4 regions of the Arthrobacter sp. TmtSoilC48 genome follow, and region 2 is predicted to be linked to each of the others. Evidence: riboswitches for the same ligand, from Rfam matches in the RefSeq annotation. Region 2 holds a riboswitch; each other region holds the start of a gene.
The links. Region 2 has a riboswitch for thiamine pyrophosphate ahead of AC6I97_RS05100 (ECF transporter S component). Riboswitches for the same ligand answer to the same signal wherever they lie in the genome.
Positions count from the first base shown of each region.

Region 1: another riboswitch for thiamine pyrophosphate. It lies ahead of thiC (phosphomethylpyrimidine synthase ThiC); the one in region 2 lies ahead of AC6I97_RS05100 (ECF transporter S component).
Region 3: another riboswitch for thiamine pyrophosphate. It lies ahead of AC6I97_RS11510 (bifunctional hydroxymethylpyrimidine kinase/phosphomethylpyrimidine kinase); the one in region 2 lies ahead of AC6I97_RS05100 (ECF transporter S component).
Region 4: another riboswitch for thiamine pyrophosphate. It lies ahead of thiO (glycine oxidase ThiO); the one in region 2 lies ahead of AC6I97_RS05100 (ECF transporter S component).

Region 1 covers NZ_AP046049.1:2,355,788-2,361,679, forward strand. The annotation lists gene ffh (signal recognition particle protein) at 1-895, shown strand, start outside; gene AC6I97_RS11060 (alpha/beta fold hydrolase) at 1,005-1,727, shown strand; gene thiC (phosphomethylpyrimidine synthase ThiC) at 1,710-3,557, opposite strand; TPP riboswitch at 3,553-3,660, opposite strand; gene AC6I97_RS11070 (amidohydrolase family protein) at 3,757-4,839, shown strand; gene AC6I97_RS11075 (VOC family protein) at 4,917-5,789, shown strand.
Region 2 covers NZ_AP046049.1:1,064,029-1,069,920, reverse strand. The annotation lists gene AC6I97_RS05110 (energy-coupling factor transporter transmembrane component T family protein) at 1-704, opposite strand, end outside; gene AC6I97_RS05105 (ABC transporter ATP-binding protein) at 701-2,299, opposite strand; gene AC6I97_RS05100 (ECF transporter S component) at 2,299-2,919, opposite strand; TPP riboswitch at 2,999-3,135, opposite strand; gene AC6I97_RS05095 (NUDIX hydrolase) at 3,340-4,017, shown strand; gene AC6I97_RS05090 (DUF4235 domain-containing protein) at 4,054-4,314, shown strand; gene mnhG (monovalent cation/H(+) antiporter subunit G) at 4,358-4,747, opposite strand; gene AC6I97_RS05080 (MrpF/PhaF family protein) at 4,737-5,015, opposite strand; gene AC6I97_RS05075 (Na+/H+ antiporter subunit E) at 5,012-5,578, opposite strand; gene AC6I97_RS05070 (Na+/H+ antiporter subunit D) at 5,575-5,892, opposite strand, start outside.
Region 3 covers NZ_AP046049.1:2,442,054-2,447,945, reverse strand. The annotation lists gene obgE (GTPase ObgE) at 1-1,036, opposite strand, end outside; gene rpmA (50S ribosomal protein L27) at 1,170-1,433, opposite strand; gene rplU (50S ribosomal protein L21) at 1,493-1,801, opposite strand; gene AC6I97_RS11510 (bifunctional hydroxymethylpyrimidine kinase/phosphomethylpyrimidine kinase) at 2,178-3,734, opposite strand; TPP riboswitch at 3,726-3,824, opposite strand; gene AC6I97_RS11505 (Rne/Rng family ribonuclease) at 3,969-5,892, opposite strand, start outside.
Region 4 covers NZ_AP046049.1:2,003,153-2,009,044, forward strand. The annotation lists gene AC6I97_RS09510 (RNB domain-containing ribonuclease) at 2-1,486, opposite strand; gene AC6I97_RS09515 (ferritin-like fold-containing protein) at 1,528-2,196, shown strand; gene thiE (thiamine phosphate synthase) at 2,241-2,924, opposite strand; TPP riboswitch at 2,952-3,069, shown strand; gene thiO (glycine oxidase ThiO) at 3,062-4,318, shown strand; gene thiS (sulfur carrier protein ThiS) at 4,315-4,551, shown strand; gene AC6I97_RS09535 (thiazole synthase) at 4,555-5,352, shown strand; gene AC6I97_RS09540 (4a-hydroxytetrahydrobiopterin dehydratase) at 5,367-5,750, shown strand; gene AC6I97_RS09545 (hypothetical protein) at 5,816-5,892, opposite strand, start outside.

The DNA.
Region 1 (5,892 bases), 1.3 Mb from region 2:
GATCGACTCCATGATCGGCCAGGATGCCGTCAACACGGCCATGGCGTTCGACAACGGCGTTAACTTCACCGGCATCGTGTTGTCCAAGCTCGACGGCGATGCCCGCGGTGGTGCCGCACTTTCGGTTGCGTCCGTCACGGGTAAGCCGGTCATGTTCGCGTCCACCGGTGAAGGTCTGGACGACTTCGAGCTCTTCCACCCGGATCGTATGGCTTCGCGCATCCTGGACATGGGTGACGTCCTGACCTTGATCGAACAGGCTGAAAAGGCCTGGGACAAGGACGAAGCTGCCCGGATGGCGAAGAAGTTCGCCGACCAGGAAGACTTCACCCTGGACGATTTCCTGGCCCAGATGCAGCAGATCCGCAATATGGGTTCCATGAAGAAGATGCTCATGATGATGCCGGGTGCCCAAAACATCCGCCAGCAACTGGAGAACTTCGACGAACGCGAAATCGATCGCGTCGAAGCGATCGTCAGGTCCATGACGCCGCACGAGCGCGTGGCTCCCAAAATCATCAACGGCTCCCGCCGGGCCCGCATAGCAAAGGGTTCAGGTGTGCACGTCTCCGAGGTCAACGGCCTCCTGGAGCGCTTCGCCCAGGCCCAGAAAATGATGAAGAAGATGGCCCAGGGCGGCATGCCGGGCATGCCGGGCATGCCTGGAATGGGTGGCCCCGGTGGCGGCCGCAAGGGTGCCAAGAACGCTCCCAAGAAGAAGGCGCGCTCCGGCAACCCGGCAAAGGCAGCCCAGGAACTCCGGGAGGCCGAAGCCAAACGTGCCAACGCGGCCTCGGCAGCTCCTACAGGAGCGGCGTTCGGTCAGGGCGCTGCGGACTTCGATCCGTCCACGCTGAACCTCCCCAAGGGCTTCGAGAAGTTCCTGGGCAAGTAACCCGGAACCTCCGACTCAACACTGTGACAGTTGGCGCCGTTATGAATGCACATAACGGCGCCAACTGTTTTTGGGCGGCGATGTCAGGGCTCTGGACTAGGGTGAATCCATGCACAAGCAGCGCGTAGTCTTCGTCCACGGACTGGGGAGCTTTGGCGCCTCGGCATGGCCCAGGCAGCACGGCATGGCCCTGTCATATGACGCACTTTTCCTCCGCCGGCACGGCTTCGATCCAGTCGCTGAACCCCTGGAATCGGACGTCGCTGCGGATATCGGCATCGTCGTTGCTTCGCTGGAGGATGCCGGGGGCGGGCACGTCGTGGCGCATGAGCAAGGTGCAATCTCTGCCATGCTCGCAGCAGTTGAACGCCCGGACCTGGTGCACTCCCTGACACTGGTTGAACCGGCCTGTTTATCCTTGACCGCCGAACTGCCTGCCACCACATTCCATCGTTCGCTCATGGAGCCGTTGTTTGACGTGCGGAACCAGGTTGAGGATGCCGACTACGAACGCGAGTACTTCAGGCGTGCATTTTCGGCCGAAGCCAGCGGGCTGGACACGCCCGAAGCCCGCCGTTCCGCACGTCGCCTCCGGCTTCAGGCGCCTCCTTGGGAGGCGCCCCTTCACATCGTTCCCGGCGTGCCTACCCTCGTCCTTACGGGCGGGTGGGAACCCCTGTACGAAGAAATCGCCGGGTACCTGGAGGACACCGGTGCCCTCCGCCGCGTAGCAGCTGGAGGGCACCGGCCCCAGGACTCGGTTGATGGAGACCGGATTATCCGCTCATTTGTGGCCGATGTTGTCCGGACGAGGTCAGTTAAGGTTTCCTGACGCTCCGGCCGCGTGGGTAGAGGGAAGCTGCAGCTCAGGCAGGTACACCTTGCCACCTGAAGCCAGGAATTCTTCGCTCTTTTCCCGCATGCCGTCGTATATCCCCGCAATAGCTGCCTGCGCGTCGGCCGAACCGAACTCGTCCCTGATGTCCTGGCTGATACGCATCGAGCAGAATTTGGGTCCGCACATCGAGCAGAAGTGCGCGGTCTTCGCCGGTTCCGCTGGCAGTGTTTCGTCGTGGAATGCCTCGGCGGTGACCGGGTCCAGGGACAGTGCGAACTGGTCCCGCCAACGGAACTCGAACCTGGCCTTGGACAGAGCATCGTCGCGTTCGTTGGCGCCCGGGTGTCCCTTGGCGAGGTCCGCCGCGTGCGCTGCGATCTTGTACGTGATCACACCGGTCTTGACATCGTCCTTGTTTGGCAGCCCCAGGTGCTCCTTGGGAGTTACGTAGCAGAGCATGGCGGTGCCGTAGCGGGCGATTTCTGTGGCACCGATTGCCGAGGTGATGTGGTCATAGCCGGGAGCAACGTCCGTGACAAGCGGTCCCAAGGTATAGAAGGGGGCACCTTTGCAGAGTTCCTGTTGGCGCTCCACATTCTCGCGGACCAAGTGGAAGGGAATATGCCCGGGTCCTTCAACCATTACCTGGACATCAAATTCCCATGCCCGCTGGGTCAGTTCGGCGAGCGTGTCCAACTCGGCGAACTGTGCGGCGTCATTGGCATCTGCCGTGGCGCCCGGGCGCAGCCCGTCACCGAGGGAGAAGGCGACATCGTACTTGGCGAAGATTTCGCACAGCTCATCGAAGTGCGTGTAGAGGAAGTTTTCCTGGTGGTGCGCCAGGCACCAACCCGCCATGATCGAACCGCCGCGGGACACGATGCCGGTGACGCGGTTGGCTGTCAGCGGCACGTACCGAAGCAGCACGCCGGCGTGGATGGTCATGTAGTCCACACCCTGCTCGCACTGCTCGATCACAGTGTCGCGGAAGATCTCCCACGTGAGTTTATTGGCCTCGCCGTTGACCTTTTCCAGGGCCTGGTAGATCGGGACAGTTCCGATGGGCACGGGGGAGTTGCGGATGATCCACTCACGCGTGGTGTGGATGTCATCGCCGGTGGACAGGTCCATAACGGTGTCGGCACCCCATTGGGTGGCCCACTGCAGCTTGTCTACCTCTTCGGCAATGGAGCTCGTGACGGCGGAGTTGCCGATGTTGGCATTGATCTTGACCAGGAATGCCTTGCCGATGATCATCGGCTCGGATTCCGGGTGGTTGATGTTGTTGGGAATGATGGCCCGGCCTGCGGCGACTTCACTCCTGACGAGTTCAACATCGCAGTTCTCACGCAACGCCACGAACTGCATTTCAGGCGTGATGATGCCCTTCCTGGCGTAGTGCATCTGGGTGACGGTCTTGCCTTCGACGGCGCGGCGGGGCACCGGCTGCGCGCCCTTCCACTCTGCCGACGCTGCGCCTCGGCGGACGGCCGATTTGCCGTCGTCGAGCAGGTTCCGTTCGCGGCCGGAGTAGGCTTCCGTGTCGCCCCGGCCCTCAATCCATGCGGCCCGGAAGGGCTCCAGGCCCACTACGGGATCACTGCCGGGCCCCGCGGTCCGGTACACCTGCAGCGGAGCGTTTGCCTCCCCGTTGGGGGACGGTTCAAGCGCGATTTCCGTGACGGGGACGCGAATGCCGTTGGCGGGGTCTTCCAGCCAGGCCAGCGAATGGGACTTCAGCGACTGCGTGACGGTTTCAGCCGCCTTTTCGCTGCTGTTGGCCTGGTTTTCGGCAGGGCTGTGCTGTGTTTCGGTGGTGCTCAAAGGATTACTCACTTCCTTCGCCGGCATTACCCGGACAGGTTCAACGGTCGCAGACTGCTTCAGTCCGATCTCAGCCCCTGCAGGGGCCCCCGTGTGGTCGTAGACGAAGCTACCACAGCTCCGATCCGGGGCCCAGTCATGATCCAAACGCAGACCCGTCGGTAAACCTGTGTCATGCAGGGCAGATTAGGCTTTTGCCATGGCCAACATCATCGAATTCACCGGTCCTGTGCTTGTTGCAGGAGACGACCAACGGCACGGGCTGTGGTCCGTTGATGGCAACCTGACGTTCGAACGTCCCGTTGCCGCACCCGATTCCATACTGGAGGGATGGGTCCTCCCTGGGTTTGTGGACGCCCATTGCCACATTGGACTTGGCGTCGGCGGGGCAGTTGATGAGCAGACAACCCTTGCCCAGGCCCAAGCCGACCTGAAATCCGGCACGTTGTTGATCCGTGACGCCGGCTCGCCAAGCGATACACGCTGGGTTCAGCGGCGGGAGGATCTCCCGAGGCTGCTTCGTGCCGGGCGCCACATCGCCCGGAGCCGGCGTTACCTGCGTGGATTGGGTCACGAAGTGGAGCCCGGCGAACTCGTGGAGACAGTCCGCAAGGAAGCCCGGGATGGGGACGGTTGGGTGAAACTCGTGGGCGACTGGATCGATCGCGGTGCCGGCGACCTCGCGGTTTCCTTCCCTCGGAACGTGGTGCGGGATGCGATTTCTGCCGCCCACGACGAAGGGGCCAGCGTGACGGCCCACTGCTTCGCTGAAGACACTATTGATGACATGCTCGACGCCGGGATTGACTGCATTGAGCACGCCACCGGCCTTTTGCCCCGGCACATTCCCCGTCTGGTGGAGCAGTCTGTCCCGATTGTTCCTACGTTGGTAAACATCGCGACTTTTCCGGATATCGCCGTCCAGGCCGCACCTAAGTTTCCAGTCTACGCCGAGCACATGACCCGGCTCTGGGAGCGACGCCGTGAACGGGTGCTCGAGGCCTTTGAAGCCGGTGTTCGCATCTACGCGGGAACGGATGCAGGGAGCGTGATCAAGCACGGCAGGATCGCTGATGAAATGCAGGAGCTTTACGACGCCGGCCTGCCAGCCACTGCCGTACTGGACGCCGCCACGTGGGGCGCACGGGAGTGGCTGGGAGCCGAGGCCATCAGCGAAGGGGCAAGTGCCGACGTCGTGCTGTGCCGGGATGATCCCAGGGAGAACCTCGCAACTGTGGCAAGCCTGAACCATGTAGTCCTTCGCGGGAAAGTGGTCTACTAGGAATAAATTGAAGCTTCAAGTGATTTAGATAGGTAGAACGTGCCGAAGGGCGGCCACCTATGAACCGGGAGCTTCACATGACGACGACATCCAACCAGGATCTCCTTCCTGCCGAACTCACGATGGGCACGGTCATGCTCAAGGTCGGCGATATGAAGGTCATGAGTGACTACTATCAGCGGGCCTTGGGCTTGGAGATCGTGGCCGAGCAGGATGGCGGGCTGTACCTGGGACGACTGGGCAAGCCTGTAGTCCACCTCGCTCCCGCGGCCGGCCTGCAGATTCCAGGCCGTGGGGAAGCGGGACTTTTCCATACCGCCATTCTGTTCCAGGACCAGCCTTCCCTGGCAGCCACCATCGCCACGGCGGCACAGTATGAACCGCGCGCCTTTGTGGGCAGCGCCGACCATTTGGTGAGTGAAGCGTTCTACTTCACCGATCCGGAGGGTAACGGTATCGAGCTCTACTACGACAAGCCGCGCGATGTCTGGCAGTGGGATGGCAGGAATGTGGTGATGGACAATGTTGCCTTGCCGCCGCAGCGTTTCCTCCAGCAGCACTTGAGCGAGGCTGCCGTGACTGGCCAGCGGGAAGCCGCTGCCGGCGTCGGGCACGTGCACCTTCAGGTAGGTGACGTGCAGACCGCCCAGGATTTTTATGTGGACACGCTGGGTTTTGAGAGGACAGCGGGCTGGCATGGGCAGGCATTGTTTGTTTCTGCGGGCGGCTACCACCACCATATGGCGATGAACGTATGGAACAGCCGTGGGGCCGGGCCCCGCAGGGATACGCTGGGCCTGGGCGAAGTCCTGATCGAGGTTCCATCTGCCGAGGATGTCGCCGCACTGGCTGACCGGCTGAAAGTTGCGTCCGTGGCGAACCACCATACGGGCCTGGAGTTGCAGTTCGAAGACCCCTGGCGCAACACGCTGCGCGTGGCAGTTCGCTAAGCAACCTCCCACTGCCTTTTCGAGGGCAGGGGCCGGGACTGCACTAGGCTGGGTCTTGACGGTATTCGCCCCCGGGCCCTTGCCGCCGCCCCGTCAGCACGAA
Region 2 (5,892 bases):
TCCAGGAGGGAGTATGTGGATTCCCGGGCCCACGTTCTCTGCCCGCCACCGAAACCACGCGCCTCCATGGTGACGGCCAACCGGGAAGCCCGACGCACTGCCTGGACCAGCAGCCCGAAGCTCTGTCCAAGCGTTGCCTTGAGCCGTTGCAGCGGACTGCCCTGCGAACCCACTCCGCGGGCCCGCCTGGCCATGCCGATGGTCTGCCATTCCTCAGCCATCAATCCCACCAGGCGCATCGCGGCCAGCGATCCAAGGACAAAGCGGTGTGGCAGCCTTGCTTTCTGTGCCAGCGCATCAGCCAGGTCGGTTGGATCTGTGCAGGTCATCAAGAGGATTGCCGGCAGGGCTATCGCCAGGCCGCGCAGCATGAATCCCAGCCCCAGCTGAAGGGAACCTTCGCTGATGGACCAGAGTCCGACGTCGAGCAGTACAGCCCCGCTGTCAGCCGCCACAATTGCGGTGCTCCAACCACCTATCGCTGCAGCAATGATGAGCGGCCAGGCCCGCTGCCACAGAAGCCCCAGCGTGAGGCCAGCCAACGGGAACAGGGCCAGCTCGGCGACGAGGGCAGTCGAAGCGGACACCCAGTCGATCGACAATGCCAGCACCAGCGAAATGAGGAACACGGACACGAACTTAACCAAGGGGTTGGCGCGCGTAAGGAGGGCGTGGTTGCCGCGCAGGTTCAGGGCGTCCCTCATGCAGCACCGGCTTCCTGGCGGGCTGCTTGGCTGTGCGGGTCCGGAACTTGCGGTGTAGCTGGATCCAGCCGCAGCTCGGTGCCGCCCAGGACCGCGCTGAATTCTTCGTCGTGCGTCACGGACACAACGGCTGTTCCAGCATCGAGCAGTTCAGAGAGGAAGGATGCCAGTTCGGCCCAGGTGTTGGCGTCCTGGCCGAACGTGGGCTCGTCCAGGACCAGCACCTTAGGGTGGGCCGCAAGGACCGTGGCCACGGACAACCTGCGTTTCTCGCCGCCGGACAACGTGTAAGGATTCGCGTCCACCAAATGCGTGAGCCGCAAACGCTCCAGCAATTCATCCACGCGTTCTTCACCGTGGCCCAGATGCTTTGGTCCGAACATCAGCTCGTCCAGAACCTTGCCCGTCACAAACTGGTGCTCCGGTTCCTGGAACACGGTGCCAATGCGGGAAATCAGCTGATCCGCCTTCCACTTGAACGGGTCGATTCCAGCTCCCTCGGAAAGCTCGACGGCGGCACTCACCTTGCCATCAACCGGCGCCAGAAGGCCGGCCAAGGTGAGCGCAAAAGTAGATTTGCCGGCACCGTTCGGACCCGTGATGGTGAGTGCCTGGCCAGCCCGTACTTGTGCACTGATACCCGATTGCACGGGGACGGGTGGGATGGTTTTGAAGCGGCGACGGCGCGACTTCTCACGGGAGACAGCCAGATCCTGTGCCACCAGGAGGAGTTGGGCGGTGGATTCATGGCCGCCCAACTCCTGACTTGTGCTCCTGCGGGCGCGAGTAGCCGGAACGTACCCGGGCACCCACACTCCCGCTGCCATCAACATGGTGCGGGCCTCTGTGAGCACCTGATCCGGGGGGCCGTCCAGGAGCACACCGCCCCCGGCCGAGGGTGGCTGGAGGACCACGATCCTGTCCACCAGGTCCTTCCACACGGACACGCGGTGTTCCACCACGACCAAAGTGGCACCGGTCTTGTCCAGGCAGCGCTGCACGGCGTCCCGAACCTCAAGCACGCCCACCGGATCCAGGTTGGCCGTAGGTTCGTCCAGGAGGATCAGCCCGGGCCGCATCGCGAGGATGCCAGCCAACGCAAGGCGCTGCTTCTGCCCGCCGGAGAGGGCCGCCGTCGGGTGATCCAGTGCCAAGCCGCCGCCTGCAGCGGTGCGCAACCCGACGTCGTCGAGCGCTTCATGGACGCGCGCCCAAATTTCTTCCCGGGGAACGGCCAGGTTTTCGGCGCCAAACGCGACATCGTCACCCACCCGGGACAGCACTACCTGGGTTTCCGGATCTTGCTGCATCAGACCTGCGCGGCCGCGCTGTTCGCGGGGAGCAACGCCGTCGATCAACAGCGAGCCGGTCTCGTCGGAATCGTCTTCCTCGTCACCCAGCACACCGGCGAGGGCGTGGAGCAGTGTCGACTTCCCTGCGCCGGATGGACCCAGCAAGAGCACACGCTCGCCGGGCCCGATCCGGAGATCGAGGTCCTGGATGGCGGGTGTGGAACGCCCGGCATGCCGCCATCCCCACCCTTGGGCGGTAATGGCGGCAGGCCGCACCTGGCCGCTGCTTTGCGTGGCAGGCATTAGTTGAAGACGGGCTCCGAAGCAGCCTTCCGCGACGCGAAGGAGCTCAGTACACCGGTTTTGGCCAACCCGCGGGTGGCAACCCAGGACAGCGCGCCAGCGATGATCGCACCGGAGAGCGTGGTGAAGGCGATGTAAGCCAGCTTGTCGATTGCTTCGTAGGCGATGTTCCAGCCCCAAGGCAGGAAGGAATCGTTGAGACCGCAGAAGAGGCCCGAGCCGGCACCTGCGAGGAGTGCAGCGGAGAGGTCGAACTTCTTGTACCGGAACGCAGCGAAGACGAGTTCCGCGCCCAGTCCCTGGAGGACGCCGGAGATGAGGACGGTGGTGCCGTACTGGGAACCCATGATGAGTTCGCCGGTGGCGGCGACGGCTTCGCAGAACAGGGCTGCGCCCGGCTTGCGGATGATGAGCATGCCCAGGACGGCCGGGATCATCCAGCCACCGGCGATCAAACCGGTGAGCGGCGGATACGTGGCGTTCATGGGGATGGATACGATTGCGGCGCCCTGGGACCAGGCCCAGAAGATCACGCCGCCGGCGATGGCAATCAAAGCTGCCACCACGATGTCTACAACACGCCAGTTATAACTGGTTTTCTTCACGCTTGCCGTGGTCATTTTTTCTGCCTCCTGAGGTACAGGAGGGGAAAGTGCTCCCCGGAAACCCCCGGCCGGCCTGCGCCGCCCGGATCCGGACACTCTGAGAAGCTCGACTCCCTTGCGCCGGTACTAACCGGATCAGGTTCGAGGGTCTGCGGCTGTCCGCACTCTCAGCGCCCTCGCGTCACCTGCATCTCTGCAAGGTCCGACGGCGGCGCTCCCCTGTCGTTATTAATCTGCCCTTATGGGCGTGGTTCAGTTTACACCTGTGGGTGTTCGTGGGCTCCTCGGGCTAGTCACAAAGCGGTTGGCTCCCCTTCTCCTGCGTTGCGGGGCCGGCTCTGCGCCCCATTCTCCGGTCTGAGCACGCACACCGGGCCCCACAACAGGACCTGAGACAATGATCCAGCAGGAATCGACGCGGCAAAGGGGTATTTCATGACGGACCTTCCCATTACGGACATGCCAGTTCCCCAACCCCGCCTTGCCGCGAGCGTCATCCTGCTCCGTGACGCACCGGGCGGGCTTGAGGCCTTCGTCCAGCACAGGGTTGCCACCATGGACTTCGCCGCCGGCATGGTGGTCTTTCCGGGCGGCCGGGTTGATGCCGCTGACCAGGATGGATGGGATTACCCTGTCCGGCTGCTGGAACAGCACGCTGCAGACTGGCACCTGAGTTCCATCGCCGTCGATCCTGTACAGGCCCCGGCAAAGTCAGGCATGGTGCTCACCGCTGCCCTGCGGGAAGTTTGGGAGGAGGCCGGACTTCGCCTTGACGCCTCAGACCTTCGCCCCTGGGCAAACTGGGTCACGCCCACGGACATGCCCAAGCGCTTCGACACGTACTTCTATGTAGCCAAGCCTGCTCCGGAAGCAGCACCCCAGCACCAAACCACTGAAGCGTGGCAATCACTCTGGATGCCGGTGGACGGGATCCTGGCGGCTGAGGCGGCCGGTAAATTGCAGCTGATGCCACCCACGTATTACCTGCTCAAGGAAATTTCCGGTCTCGGAACCGTGGATGCCGTCTGGGAAGCCGATCACGATGTTGTTCCTGTCCTGGCACCACGCGGTTCCATGGCAGCTTTCCTCAAGGAACGCGAAAACCGCCGCTAGTCCCAACCCGCCTGTATGTGAGGCTAGGCTGGGGGCATGAACCTCTTTTTCAAGCTGCTGGGTGCCGGAGTAAGCCTTGCAGCCGGATTCGTCGGCACCAAGTTGGTCAACAAGGGCTGGGAAAAGGCCACCGGCAACAAGCCGCCCACGGGCCACGACGATATGGAAACGAGCCTCCGCTCAGCTTTGTCCTTCGCGCTGATTTCGGCCTTCGTCAGTACGCTCATCCAGGTTTTCGCGAGCCGTGGCACCCAGCGTGCCATCGCCCGCTTCGCAAAGACGCACGACATCGTCTAGGCCGGGCACAGCCATCCCGTTGTCTTAGGTCCGGGGTGGAACCCTAAGGATCCGGGGTGGAACCGTCGCCGGCTGCCCTTTGGACAACCGCTTCAAGCTCATCCTTGGTGAGCAGTTCGCGGTGCCCATGTTTGGTTCGGTAAGCGGAGCGGCCCACCATGTGTGCGGAGACCGGTGCGGTCAGCAGCTGGAATATCCAGGCCACCACGAGAACCGGCCAAACCCACCACGTGCGCATTTGCAGACCCATGGCTGCGAGCATCAGGAAAAGACCCAGGACTTGCGGCTTCGTTGCCGCATGCATGCGGCTCATGAGGTCGGGGAACCGCAAGAGGCCAATTGCTGCGCCAAGCGACATCAGGGCACCCACCACAAGAAACACGGCCGTCACCGCGTCGATTACGGCATCCACGCCAGTAGGTTCAGGAGTCATTGCTCTGATCCCTCCGATCCGCGACAAACCGGGCAAACGTTACGGAGCCTACAAAGCCGATCACGGCGAGAGCCACGAGCAACACCAAGTTGTTCAGGTGCCGGTTCATCGCCATATCGATCGCCAGCGCGGCTCCAAGAATGGCCAGCAGGACATCCGATGCCAAAACGCGGTCCAGCAAGGAGGGGCCAATGGCGATACGGATGATCGCTCCCACCGCAGCCAGGCTCAGGATGACAGCAGTCACCAACAGAACGAGTTCTTTCACAGGGCTGCCCCTTCCATGCCCGGGGTTGCTTCATCCTGGAGAGCGTCGAGTTCCTCACGCGTTCCCATGATCCGGATCAATGTGGCCTCGATCTTCTGGACTTCCTGACGGATCCTGGCGATTCCGGCTTCCTCATAAATATTGAGTGCATGTAGGTACAGGGTGGACGTCGAGCGGTCCACTTCCACCACCAGCGAGCCCGGGATCAGCGAAATAACATGCCCGGTTGCCGTCACAATGAGGTCCGAATGGCTGCGCAACGGAACAGCGACGACGGCGCTACGCACCTTTGGCCCCTTCACTACGGCCAGGTAGAGGACCAGGAAGCTCGCTGCCGCCACTTTGCCCAGGAATACCAGGGCGAACGAAAGGGCGCGAAGAACATGGAACCTGCCACTGAGCTCCACCGGCGGAAGGTAGAAGAACTTGGCCACGAGCACGGCGATGAGCGCACCGAACAGCAGGTTGCCCGGGCTGAAATCCCGCCACAGGGCGCCCCAGACGATGACCAGCCATACCAGCAGCGGCAGTTCAGTGCGGAAGGAGATTGGTTTTCGGCTCATTTGGCAGCCCCTGGCTGACCCACGGCTGGCACCTGTGCGGAGTCCCCCAGGACTGAATGGATGTAGGCAGTGCGGTCCAACATTATTTCCGCCGAGCCGTCGGCGAGGTGGAAGAGTGGGCCCGCAAAGACTGTGAGGGCAACACCGAAGGCCACAAGGCCCGCAGTGGACCCCACCATTGTCCGGGGAAGTACCCCTACCTTGCCTGGGGTCTGAAGCACGGGGTCCGGGTACTCGGCGTCCTCGGGCTTTCGCCAAAATGCCCTGTTCCAAACACGGGCAATTGCCAACAAGGTGAGGAGGCTGGTGACGAC
Region 3 (5,892 bases), 1.4 Mb from region 2:
GCGCAGCCTTGACGATCTCCGCCATTGCGAAGCCAAGCTGGCGCAGGCCCTCATGGCTGGTTGCCGAGACTTCGAACACACGGTAGCCGCGTGCTTCGAGGTCCGGACGAACGAACTCCGCCATGTCCTTGCCATCCGGAAGATCCACTTTGTTCAGGACAACAAGCTTGGGACGCTCGTTCAACGGCACTACTTCGCCGTCTACGCCGGCGTAGCTCATGTCCACGGCGTACTTCTCCAGTTCCGCCTCAATGATGGCCAGATCGGAGAGTGGATCACGGTCCGATTCCAGGGTTCCGCAGTCCAGGACGTGAACCAGGGCCGCGCAGCGTTCAACGTGGCGCAGGAAGTTGTGGCCAAGGCCCTTGCCCTCGCTGGCGCCTTCGATCAGGCCGGGGACATCGGCGATGGTGAACCGGATGTCGCCGGCCTGGACGACGCCAAGGTTGGGAATGAGGGTGGTGAAGGGGTAGTCGGCAATCTTTGGCCGGGCAGCGGACATGGCCGCAATGAGGCTGGATTTTCCAGCGGAGGGGAATCCGACCAGCGCGATATCGGCGATGGACTTCAGTTCCAGGACGATGTCGCTGGATTCGCCTTCAATGCCCAGTAGCGCGAAGCCGGGCGCGCGCCGCTTCTGCGAGGACAGTGAGGCGTTTCCGAGACCGCCCTGGCCTCCTGCCGCGGCAACATACTCCGTGCCTTCGCCCACGAGGTCAGCGAGGACCTCGCCGTCCTTCGTCTTCACCACGGTGCCGTCCGGCACGGGGAGGATCAAGGTTTCGCCGTTCTTGCCGCCACGCCAATCACCCATGCCAGGGCCACCGTTGGTGGCGTGGCGGTGGGGGGCGTGGTGGTAGTCAAGCAAGGTGGTGGTCTGCGCCGACACCCTAAGGATGACGTCTCCGCCGTTGCCGCCATTGCCGCCGTCGGGTCCACCGAGAGGCTTGAACTTTTCCCGCTTGACAGAGACACAGCCGTGGCCGCCGGTTCCGCCGGATACGTGCAGGACTACCCGGTCTACAAAGCTCGCCACGTGAATCTCCTCTTGCTGTTGCCAGCGCTGTTGCATAAACCAGAGCGCCATGGGCGCCCTAATCGATTGTAATGCGGTTAAAAGAACGGTGGAGCGGGCCGTTTGGCCCGCTCCACCGGTTCAGAACTTGTTGTTACTCTGCAGCTGCAGCAGCAACGATGTTCACTACGCGACGTCCGCGGCGAGTACCAAACTCAACCGCACCGGCCTCGAGTGCGAACAGGGTGTCGTCGCCACCGCGGCCGACGCCTGCACCGGGGTGGAAGTGGGTTCCGCGCTGGCGAACGATGATCTCGCCTGCGGAAACTACCTGGCCACCGAAACGCTTGACGCCGAGGCGCTGTGCGTTGGAGTCACGACCGTTGCGAGTGGAGCTCGCGCCTTTTTTGTGTGCCATGTGAAATGCCTGCCTCTAAATTTCTGGGGAAACTGAAAATCTGAACAGAGTAACGAAAGTTACTTGATGCTCGTGATCTTGATCTTGGTCAGTTCCTGACGGTGACCCTGGCGCTTCTTGTAGCCGGTCTTGTTCTTGAACTTCTGGATGACGATCTTGGGACCGCGAAGGTCCTCAAGGATCTCAGCCGTGACCTTGACCTTGGCCAGGTCCGCAGCAGCGGACGTGACCTTGTCGCCGTCAACCAGGAGCAAGGCGGGCAGCTCAAGCGTGCTGCCGGCTCCACCGGGGACGCGGTTAAGCGTTACGTAGTCTCCAACGGAAACTTTTTCTTGGCGGCCGCCTGCGCGGACAATCGCGTACACCACTTGGGTACTCACTTCTCTCGACGTTTCTTACTAAATTTGCGTGCGGAACCTTGAACCGGAATCAGGCTTGGTTCGCGCTGTGCCTCAACGCCGTGGACTTCAGATCGAAGCCCGCGAGTCATCCCATGAACAATTCCAAGGGGCATAACCCAAGTGTTGGCGTAAGCACCGAAGATCAAGATTACGCTAGTTTGACCTTCAGCTGCAAATGAGGCCGGGTCCGGAGGCTATCGGGTGACTTGCATCACCAGTTGTAACGGACTCTCCCGGCACCGTGCCCATACAGCCTACAGGGTTTGGGCGGGAATGCTGCGATCTGGCTGGCGACGCGCGGGAGTTTCGTCGATCGGCTATGCAGAAACCACGGAAATCGAACTCAGGCGAAGAGCCTTGGCGCATCAAAGAAGGCCGTCTCGTAGCGGCAAGAGTGTGTAAAGGCCTCAACCATGGCCTCGCGTTCCTGCGCAGAGGCCTTGAGGGCGGCTGCGTCCGTAAGGTCGATCGCTTTGCGGGTTGCGGCAGCAAACTCCTCGTCGGCGTAGGTCTTCAACCAGTCGGCGTACGGGTGGTCGCCGGGTGCGCCTGCATCCACGTAGGCCGCGTGGAGTTGCCGGCCTACCTCCGCGTACAGCCAGTAACAGGGCAGGATTGCTGCGAGCAACACAGCGTAACTGCCGGACGCGGAAGTGGCCAGGAGGTGGTCCACGTACGACTTGGTCACGGGTCCGGTCTGCGTCGGAGCCGGGCGCGTGCTCAGCCAGTTCCGATGAAGCTCGGACTCGACCTCAAGGCAGGTCTGTGACGCCTTGGCCCAGAAGAGCTGCTCTTCCTCAGTGGGGGCAAGGGCACCGGCGCGGGCCAGAACCCGGGAATAGCCGTTGAGGTAGATGGCATCCTGGGCCAGGTAGTAGTTGAACTCGGGCTCAGGGAGCCTCCCTGACTGCAGGCCCTGGATGAAGGCCAGGCCGTAGATTGCGTCCAACTCCGGCGTGGCTTCCGCCCAAAGTCGCGCGGCAAAATCGCCGGACCGGCCAGCAGGATTCCGTGTCGGCTCCAGATGGTGAAAGTGCTGGATCGGCCCGCTGCCCCTGCCCACGTCGAGCCCGTCGGCCGCAGAAAGGGCCTGCAGCAGCCACGGCTTAACCTCCCGCAGTGACGCTTCCCAGTCACCTCTGCGGGCCTGCACCGTGGCCAATGCCGAGGAGAGCGAACAGCCCGTTCCGTGGCTGTTCCGGGTATCCACGCGGGGACCGGCCACCTCGATAACGTCCTGCCGCAGCAAGCCGCTCGTATTGACCAAGGCATCAGGACATTCCGCTCCTGCCAAATGGCCACCCTTCACCAGGACGGTCGTTCCACATTCGGCAGCCAGACGCTTGCCTTGGTCAAGAGCAGTGGCCCAGTCCGGGGCGTCAGGCTCCCCCAGCAACATAGCCAGTTCGGGAAGGTTGGGGGTAAGGAGATCCGCCAAAGGCAGGAGGCTGCGAAGCGCGGCTTCGGCGTTCCCACGCAGAAGCCGGTCGCCGCTGGTGGCCACCATCACCGGGTCAAGGACCACGACGGCGGGACGCACGTCTTCGAGCCACCTGCGGACTTCGTGGATGACGGACGCGTCACCCAACATCCCGATCTTGACGGCATCAATCTCAATATCGCTGCTGATGGCGTCCAGTTGCTGGCGCAGGAACTCCACGGGCGGAACATGGACTGCACTGACTCCAAGGGTGTTCTGTGCCGTGAGCGCCGTGATGGCAGCCATTCCGTAACCACCGTGCGCAGCAATGCTCTTCAGGTCTGCCTGGATCCCTGCGCCTCCGGACGGATCCGAACCGGCAATGCTAAGCACCCGCGGATGTTGCCGGGCAGCCACGGGTCCGCCAACGCTACCGGCGGGGTCAAGGGGGTAGACAGGGGAACTCGACAATGAAGCCATGATGGACATCCCTTCGCCGGTGCTAACCGGACAGGTTCAACGGGTCTGGATCTCAGCCAGGCCCAGCGCCCGGCACCCCGTGTCAGTTTCCTAGCGTAGCCGGGAAGTCCAGCGGTCCGGGAACCGGCCTGCTTGGGTGCATGGATGTGACTGCCGGCGACAAAAGAGTCCCGCAGTATCCGACGACATCGGATACTGCGGGACTCTTTCAATACGTCATCAGTGCTGACGTGCTTACAACTCCGAAGCTGGAACTCCTACGCCGAGGATGATGGGCTCGTCAGCTGCCTTCTTTTTGGCAGGCTCTTCCGCTGCCGGCGCTTTGGCCTCGTGGGCCGTTCCACCCGCGGCTGCGGCAGTTACCTCGTGGTGCTCCACGCTGGTTTCGTTTGCGGCACCCTGTGCCCTGCTCGCGCTACGGTTCCTTCGGCCTCGACTTCCACGCGAACGCGAAGAACGATCGTTCTGACCGTCGGTGGCCGCAGCACTGGCAGCGGAGGTAGTGGCAGCGGAGGCAGCGGAAGTTTCGGAAGCCGTGGCAGGTCCGGAAACCGTATCCACGGTCTTTTCCTCGGCAGCCGGTGCAGCACCGAGGTGCGAGAACGCCTCCGCCAGCAGGTCCAGGCTCATGGCCGGCTTGCCCGCAGATGGTTCCTCATGGTGCTCCACGAATGGAAGCGCCACTTCTTCGCCGCCGAAGCGCAAAACGGGCGTGGACCGTGCCTCCCGAACCGCTGCTTCATGGCTGGCGGCATCAGCTGCGGCCGCTCCCCCGGCATCGCCGGTTGCCGTATCAGACACGGATTCAGCTGTGTCGTGATGCTGACCGGCTGCGCGTGCCAGTTCCTCCGCGCGGTGAACTTCGTCGTCGTGCAAGTGCGCGGCATGCGCTGCAGCGGCGATGGTGGCAAGAGCCGCCCTGGTCGCCTCGGCCTTCGCCTGGCGAACGGGGTCAACCGACTCCTTGCCACTTGGCGCAGCTACCGGGGCGGCAGCGGTGCTGTGGGTGGAGACTGGTTCCTCGGCTACCGCTCCCCCACCTTTCCCACGGCGACGCTTGCGTTCATTCCGGGCAGCAGGCTGTTGCGGTTCTGTGTGTGGACGGTGGTGCTCGGCGGCAACTACGTTGGCGCGTCGGTGTTCCACGGGCTCATCATGGGTGACGACGCCGCGTCCGGCGCAGTGCTCGCACTGCTCACCGAACACTTCAAGCAAGCCTGTGCCCATGCGCTTGCGTGTCATCTGCACCAGACCAAGCGACGTCACTTCAGCCACTTGGTGCTTGGTGCGGTCACGGCCCAGGCATTCCACCAATCGGCGGAGTACCAGGTCACGGTTGGATTCAAGGACCATGTCGATGAAGTCGATGACAATGATGCCGCCGATATCGCGCAGGCGCAGCTGGCGAACTACTTCCTCGGCCGCTTCAAGGTTGTTCTTGGTGACGGTTTCTTCAAGGTTTCCACCGCTGCCGGTGAACTTACCTGTGTTGACGTCCACCACGGTCATGGCCTCGGTGCGGTCGATGACAAGGGAACCGCCTGACGGCAGGAAGACCTTGCGCTCCAGAGCTTTGTGGATCTGTTCGTCGATCCGCCAGGCCGCAAAAATGTCCTGGTCCTTGGTCCACTTTTCAAGGCGGCCCACCAAATCGGGAGCAACGTAGGTGACGTAAGCCTCAATGGTGTCCCACGCGTCGTCGCCGGACACAATCAGCTTGGAAAAGTCCTCGTTGAAGACATCCCGGACCACCTTGATGGTGAGGTCAGGTTCGCCGTAGAGCAGTTCGGGTGCCAGCACCTTGGTGGAGGACGCCTGGCCTTCAATGCCTTCCCATTGCGCGCGCAAACGGTTGATGTCGTGTGTCAGTTCTTCCTCGGAGGCACCTTCAGCGGCTGTGCGCACGATGACGCCGGCGTTCTCAGGCAAACGGTCCTTGAGGATGCGCTTGAGGCGGTTGCGTTCGACGTCGGGCAGTTTGCGCGAGATGCCGGTCATGGAACCGCCAGGCACGTACACAAGGTAGCGGCCCGGGAGGGAAATCTGGCTTGTGAGGCGCGCGCCCTTGTGGCCAACAGGATCCTTGGTCACCTGCACCAGGACAGAATCACCGGACTTGAGGGCATTCTCGATCCGGCGCGGCTGTCCCTCGAGATTG
Region 4 (5,892 bases), 940 kb from region 2:
CTTAGGGGAGCAGGGTAAAGCGGATCTCGCGGCTGGCGATATCGGCCTTCAGGAGTTGCACCCGCACCTTGGTGCCCGATTCCATTTCGCCGTCACATCGGGCGGTCACCGCGGGTTCGGCTATCTGGATGATGCCGAACGGCCCATTGCCGTTTCCGTTTGCCCTTCCATTGCCATTGGTCGTGCCGTTGGACGGCTTGGAACCGGAGATGACGACCGCGTCGAACTCCTCGCCGATGTGGTTGGCCACGAGTGCAGCTTCCACTGTGTCCATGGCCAGACGCTCAAGCCGGCCGGCCAGTTGGTCGGATGAGGCCATGATCTCAGGCAGGGATGGAAGTGCTTCCCGTGCCCAGGCGGGGATCTGCTGGCCGTTGCTGAGGGCCTCGCAGATCACCAGGACAAAACGGTCGATGAGGCGACGCAAAGGGGCAGTGGTGTGGGCATAGGGTGCGCCGATTGCTGACTGGATGATGTTGGGGGGAAGTTCGCCATCGAAAGGCGTGTATCCAGCGCCGCGGAAGAGTGTGCCTGCGGAGTGCAGGATCGCAAGTTGTTTGGGATCCGAAGCGTCAAGTGTCCGAAGGTACTCACCGTAGGTGATCTCGCCGTCCCAGGGTTTCCCGAGGGCCTTTGTCTGGCGCTTGAAGTGGAGCAGTGACCGCTCATCCGGTGCCGGCATGGTGCGCAGGATGCCCACTTTTCCGTCAAGCATCAGTTGGGCGGCCGCCATCCCGGTCATGAGGGATATCTGCGCATTCCAGTCCTCCACAGGCAAGGACGGCGCGGCCACAATCCTGTAGCCTCCGCCACCTGTCGCCTGGACGATTTCCTGCTCCGGCATGTTCAGGTTGGCGCCACCGCGGAGTCGTTCCAGCTCCACGCGCTTCAGGCCAACCTCCTTGAGGAGCTCAAGGACCTCCGGGGCTGTGCCGGCATCGATCTGCTCCTGGGCACCTTTGTAACTGAGCTTCGTGCGGCTACGGACAGTGCCACGGGCTACGGACGTGGCGGTTACCTCCGCATTGAGGTCCAGTTCGAAGTCCCATACGAAGGCGCTGCAGTCCTGACCGGCCAGCAGGCTTCCGGCGTTTTCGCTGATGACCTCCGGGTGCAGTGGGATCCTCCCGTCAGGAGCGTAAAACGTTTGTCCCCGTTGCCGGGTTTCGGCATCGAGCGCCCCGCCGGGAGCAACGAAGGATGGCACGTCCGCGATTGCGTAGAGGACTTTGTAACCGTCGCCGGCACGTTCAATGAACACCGCTTGGTCCAAATCGGTGGACGTGGCTGGATCAATGGTGACAAACGGAATGTCCCTGAGGTCACGGTCCGGCAGCGTATGGTTTTCCACCGCTTTGCGGGCTTCCGCCACGGCTTCGGCCGGATACTCGCCCGGGAGCTCCAGTTCGGTCCGGAGGGCTGCAAATGCCGCCGCGAGCTGGTCCGACGAGTCGTCGACGTTGGGCGAAATCCGATGATGTGACACGAAAATCAGGTTAGCCCGAAATCGCTGGATAGTCTTGGACCATGAGCACTTCCTTGGACGATAATGCTCGCATCCAGCGACTCTCTTCGGAGCTGCTGGGGGCCATGGCGTACGGCGAGCTCTCCGCGTTTGGCCGGCTGTCTTTCGACTCGCGGTACGCTCCCAACCTCCATGACAGGGCAGTACTGGCAAAGATCGCCGTCGGCGCTTACGGAAACTTCGCCTTGATCAGCAGCCGGCTCTCGGAGATGGGACTCGATGCCGAAGAAGCCATGCTTCCGTTCCAGCGCTCGTTTGACCACTTCCACGAGCGAACAAAGCCAGCGGACTGGTTTGAATCCGTCATGAAGGCCTATGTGATCGACACCGTGTCATCGGACTTCTACCGCATGGTCGCGTCGTTCCTTGACGGCGGGACGCAACTCTTTGTCCAGAAGGTGGCCTCCGCCGACCAAGCCACGGAAGTTTTACGCATCCTCCTGCGAAGGGCCCTGTCTGATGACCCCCGCCTGGCGTCGCGCCTGGCTTTGTGGGGCCGCCGCCTGGTCGGTGAAGCCCTGACGCAAGCACAACGCGTAGGCATGGAACATCCCCAGCTGGGACCGCTGCTCAAGGGCGGCGGGGATGCACGCAATGCAGTCAAGGCCCTCACCGCTGAGCTGGCGGAGCGGCATGGGCGACGCATGTCCGGGCTGGGGCTCACGGCTTAGGACACTTTCGAATATCCTCCGCAGCAGCCAAGGCGCCGGGGTGGTTATCCGGCGTCGAGCGCTTCCAGCAAGGTCTTGGCCGCCGCCGTCGGGTCCTCCGCCTCAGTGATGGCACGTACCACCACGATCCGGCTGGCTCCGGCTGCAACCACCTGTTCAACATTGGTGAGGTCTATGCCGCCGATGGCGAACCAGGGGAGGAGGACGCCGCCTACGGTCTCCTCATCCGCGCGCTTTACGGCTTCCGCGGCATATGTGACCAGGTCCAGCCCAACTGCTTCACGGCCTGGCTTTGTGGGCGTTGCCCACACCGGGCCAACACAGAAATAATCCAGTCCGCTCCTGCCGGGGGAGGCAGCTATCGCGGCGTCAACCTGGTCCGGGGTATGGGTGGACAGGCCGATGACCGTGCGGTCGTGGAGGAGGTGCCGTGCAGCGCGTAACGGGATGTCTTTTTGGCCGATATGGAACACCGGAGCCCCGGAAATACTGGCAACATCGGCGCGGTCGTTGACGGCCCACAGCCTTCCGTGCCGCTGGGCAACGTTGTGCAGGACCTCCAGGACCTCAAGCTCCTCGGCGGCCTCGAGCGTCTTGTCGCGAAGCTGGATGATGTCGACGCCGCCCTCAAACGCGGCGTCGACGAAGTCTTCGAAATCGCCCTGGCGTTTGCGGGCATCAGTGCACAAGTAAAGGCGGGCAGTGGTGTGGACATCATGCTGGGTCATGGAAACCAGAGTAGTTCCTCTAAACTGGGCACGTACTGCGGGAGCCGTGACAGCGTCATATGACCGTCCGGCTGAGAGGGCTTCAGCGCCGACCGCTTGACCTGATCCGGCTAATACCGGCGTAGGGAAGGAAACATATGGCAGAATCCCGCCAAATCCCCTTGCAGGCAGACGTGGCAGTCATTGGTGGTGGCGTCATCGGCCTTGGCATCGCCCACGAAGCCCGCCGTCAGGGCCGCTCTGTGGTCCTCATTGATCCCACTCCCGCAGCGGGTGCGACGTTCGCTGCCGCCGGAATGCTGGCTCCGGTCAGTGAACTCCACTACCAGGAGGAAGACCTCCTGGAACTCATGCTGGAATCCTCCCAACTGTGGCCGGCTTTCGTCCGGAGCGTCCACGGCAGCGAATCAGCCGCCGGATACCGCACGACGTCGACAATCGCCGTTGGTGCGGACGCCGCCGACCGCCGTGCGCTGGCAGACCTCCGCACGGTCCAGCAGGCCGCGGGGCTGCGCGTGGAGCCACTGTCTTTGCGTGAAGCGCGCGAGCGCGAGCCTTTGCTCAGCCCCGGGATTTCCTGTGCCTTCGACATACCGGCCGATCACCAAGTGGATCCGCGGCGCCTTGCACGATGCCTCCTGGACGGGTTATCAGCCCACGGACCAAGTGACGCAACCTGGGTTTCCGGAGCGGAGGACGGTTTCGCCCTGCCGTTCCAAGCGTCCCGTTTGCTCTGGGACGGGGAACGCGTCTGCGGGGTCCAGCTCGATTCGGGCGCCGGGCGCGTTGTTTGGGCCTCAGAGACTGTGCTCGCCTGCGGGCTGGATGCAGCCAGGATCGGCGGTCTCCCCGAGGGTCTCAACCTGCCCCTGCGGCCCGTTTACGGCGACATTCTCAGGCTGCGCGTTCCCCAACACCTCCAGCCGCTGCTCACATCCACCATCCGGGGCATGGTCCGCGGGGTGCCGGTCTACATCGTCCCCCGCGACGACGGAACGGTGGTGATTGGAGCCACCCAGCGGGAGGACGGGTTGTCTGCGTCCAGCAACGCAGTGTCCGCCGGGGGCGTCTATCAACTCCTGCGTGACGCCCAAGTGTTGGTTCCTGCCGTGGCGGAGCTGGAACTGTTGGAAGCGACAGCCCGTGCACGGCCAGGCACACCGGACAACGCACCCCTACTTGGACGAGTTACCGGGCCCGGGGGCACCATCGACGGTCTCGTGATCGCCACCGGGTTCTTCCGCCACGGCGTTCTCTTGACGCCTGTGGCCGCCAAAATCGTAGGCGGACTGATCAGCGGCCCAGCCGACCCCCGATGGTCCATTTTCCGGCCTGATCGATTTACGGCAACTCAGGATCACCTCCTCCAACCAGCAATCAAGGACACACCATGAACATCAAACTCAACGGCTCCGAACACGCCGTGGCGGACGACGCGTCCGTGAGCACACTCGTCAGTGCCATCACAGGCCGCGCGCTGGACCACCGGGGACAGGCAGCCGACGGCGGCAAGCTGGGTGTCGCCGTCGCACGTAATTCGGAGGTTGTGCCGCGCAGCCAATGGGCAGCGACTGCGCTCGCCGATGGAGACGAACTCGAACTCGTAACCGCAGTCCAGGGAGGCTGAAAAATGACCGCAGCAAAAACTGACGTGAGCACTGACGCTTTGGTGATCGACGGCGTCGAATTCGGCTCCCGCCTGATCATGGGTACCGGTGGTGCGCCGAGCCTGGACGGGTTGGGAGCAGCCCTCCTGGCTTCAGGAACGGAATTGACCACTGTTGCGATGCGCCGATACTCACCGGCCGAGACAGGTTCATTGTTCCAGCTCCTGGTGGACCACAACATCCGGGTCCTGCCGAACACGGCTGGCTGTTTTACTGCCAAGGACGCCGTGATGACCGCGGAGCTCGCCCGGGAGGCCCTGGAGACGGACTGGGTGAAATTGGAAGTCATTGCCGATGAACACACGCTTCTTCCGGACGCGGTGGAACTCGTTGAGGCCACGGAACAGCTGGTGAACCGCGGCTTCAAGGTTTTCGCTTACACCAATGACGATCCCGTTCTGGCGCTGCGCCTGGAAAACCTGGGCGCCACAGCTGTCATGCCCCTCGGTTCGCCTATTGGAACGGGGCTGGGCATCCTGAACCCGCACAACATCGAACTGATCGTGTCCCGGGCCTCCGTACCGGTAGTGCTCGACGCCGGCATCGGGACCGCCTCCGATGCCGCGCTTGCGATGGAGCTGGGCTGCGATGCTGTCCTGCTGGCAACAGCCGTGACCCGTGCGCAGAATCCGGTGCAGATGGGCGAAGCCTTCAAACACGCGGTGATCGCCGGTAGGCTGGCCAAGCAGGCTGGCCGTATTCCGCGCCGGGAGCACGCCCTCGCGTCATCGGCCATGGAAGGCCGGGCAGAGTTCCTCTGAATGAAGGAGCCGTGGTGGCTGACAGGAAAGAGCAATTGACCCAGGTCGCCATGGAGGCCGCCCTCAAGGACCTCCCGGACTGGAAGCTCCAGGACGGCCTCGTGACCGTGTTCAAAACCTCAACGGCGGCCGACGCCTTGGCGCTCATCGCCGCCATTGGCCGGATTGCCGAGGAACAGAACCACCATCCGGATCTTGACTGGCGTTACAACAAGGTGTTCCTGCGTTACGTTTCCCATGACGCCGGGGGCCAGGTGACCCAACGCGACATCGCCGCTGCGACCGCCGTGAGCGAGGCGGCAGCGGCGTCCGGTGCCAAGGCGCAGCCGGATCGCTACCCAGCAGCCGGATCGCTACCCAGCAGCCGCGTCGCTACCCAGGGGCTTGAACGGGATTGAACGTTAAACTTCGCTGGCCATCACCCATGGGCGATGGCCAGCGAAGTTTATTGAGTGAACAGTGCCTAGAGCCTCAGGGCTTTGGTGAGGGCGGCGGTGTCATGCTGGGTGCGCTTGCGGCCCAGAAAGACCACAACGGCAA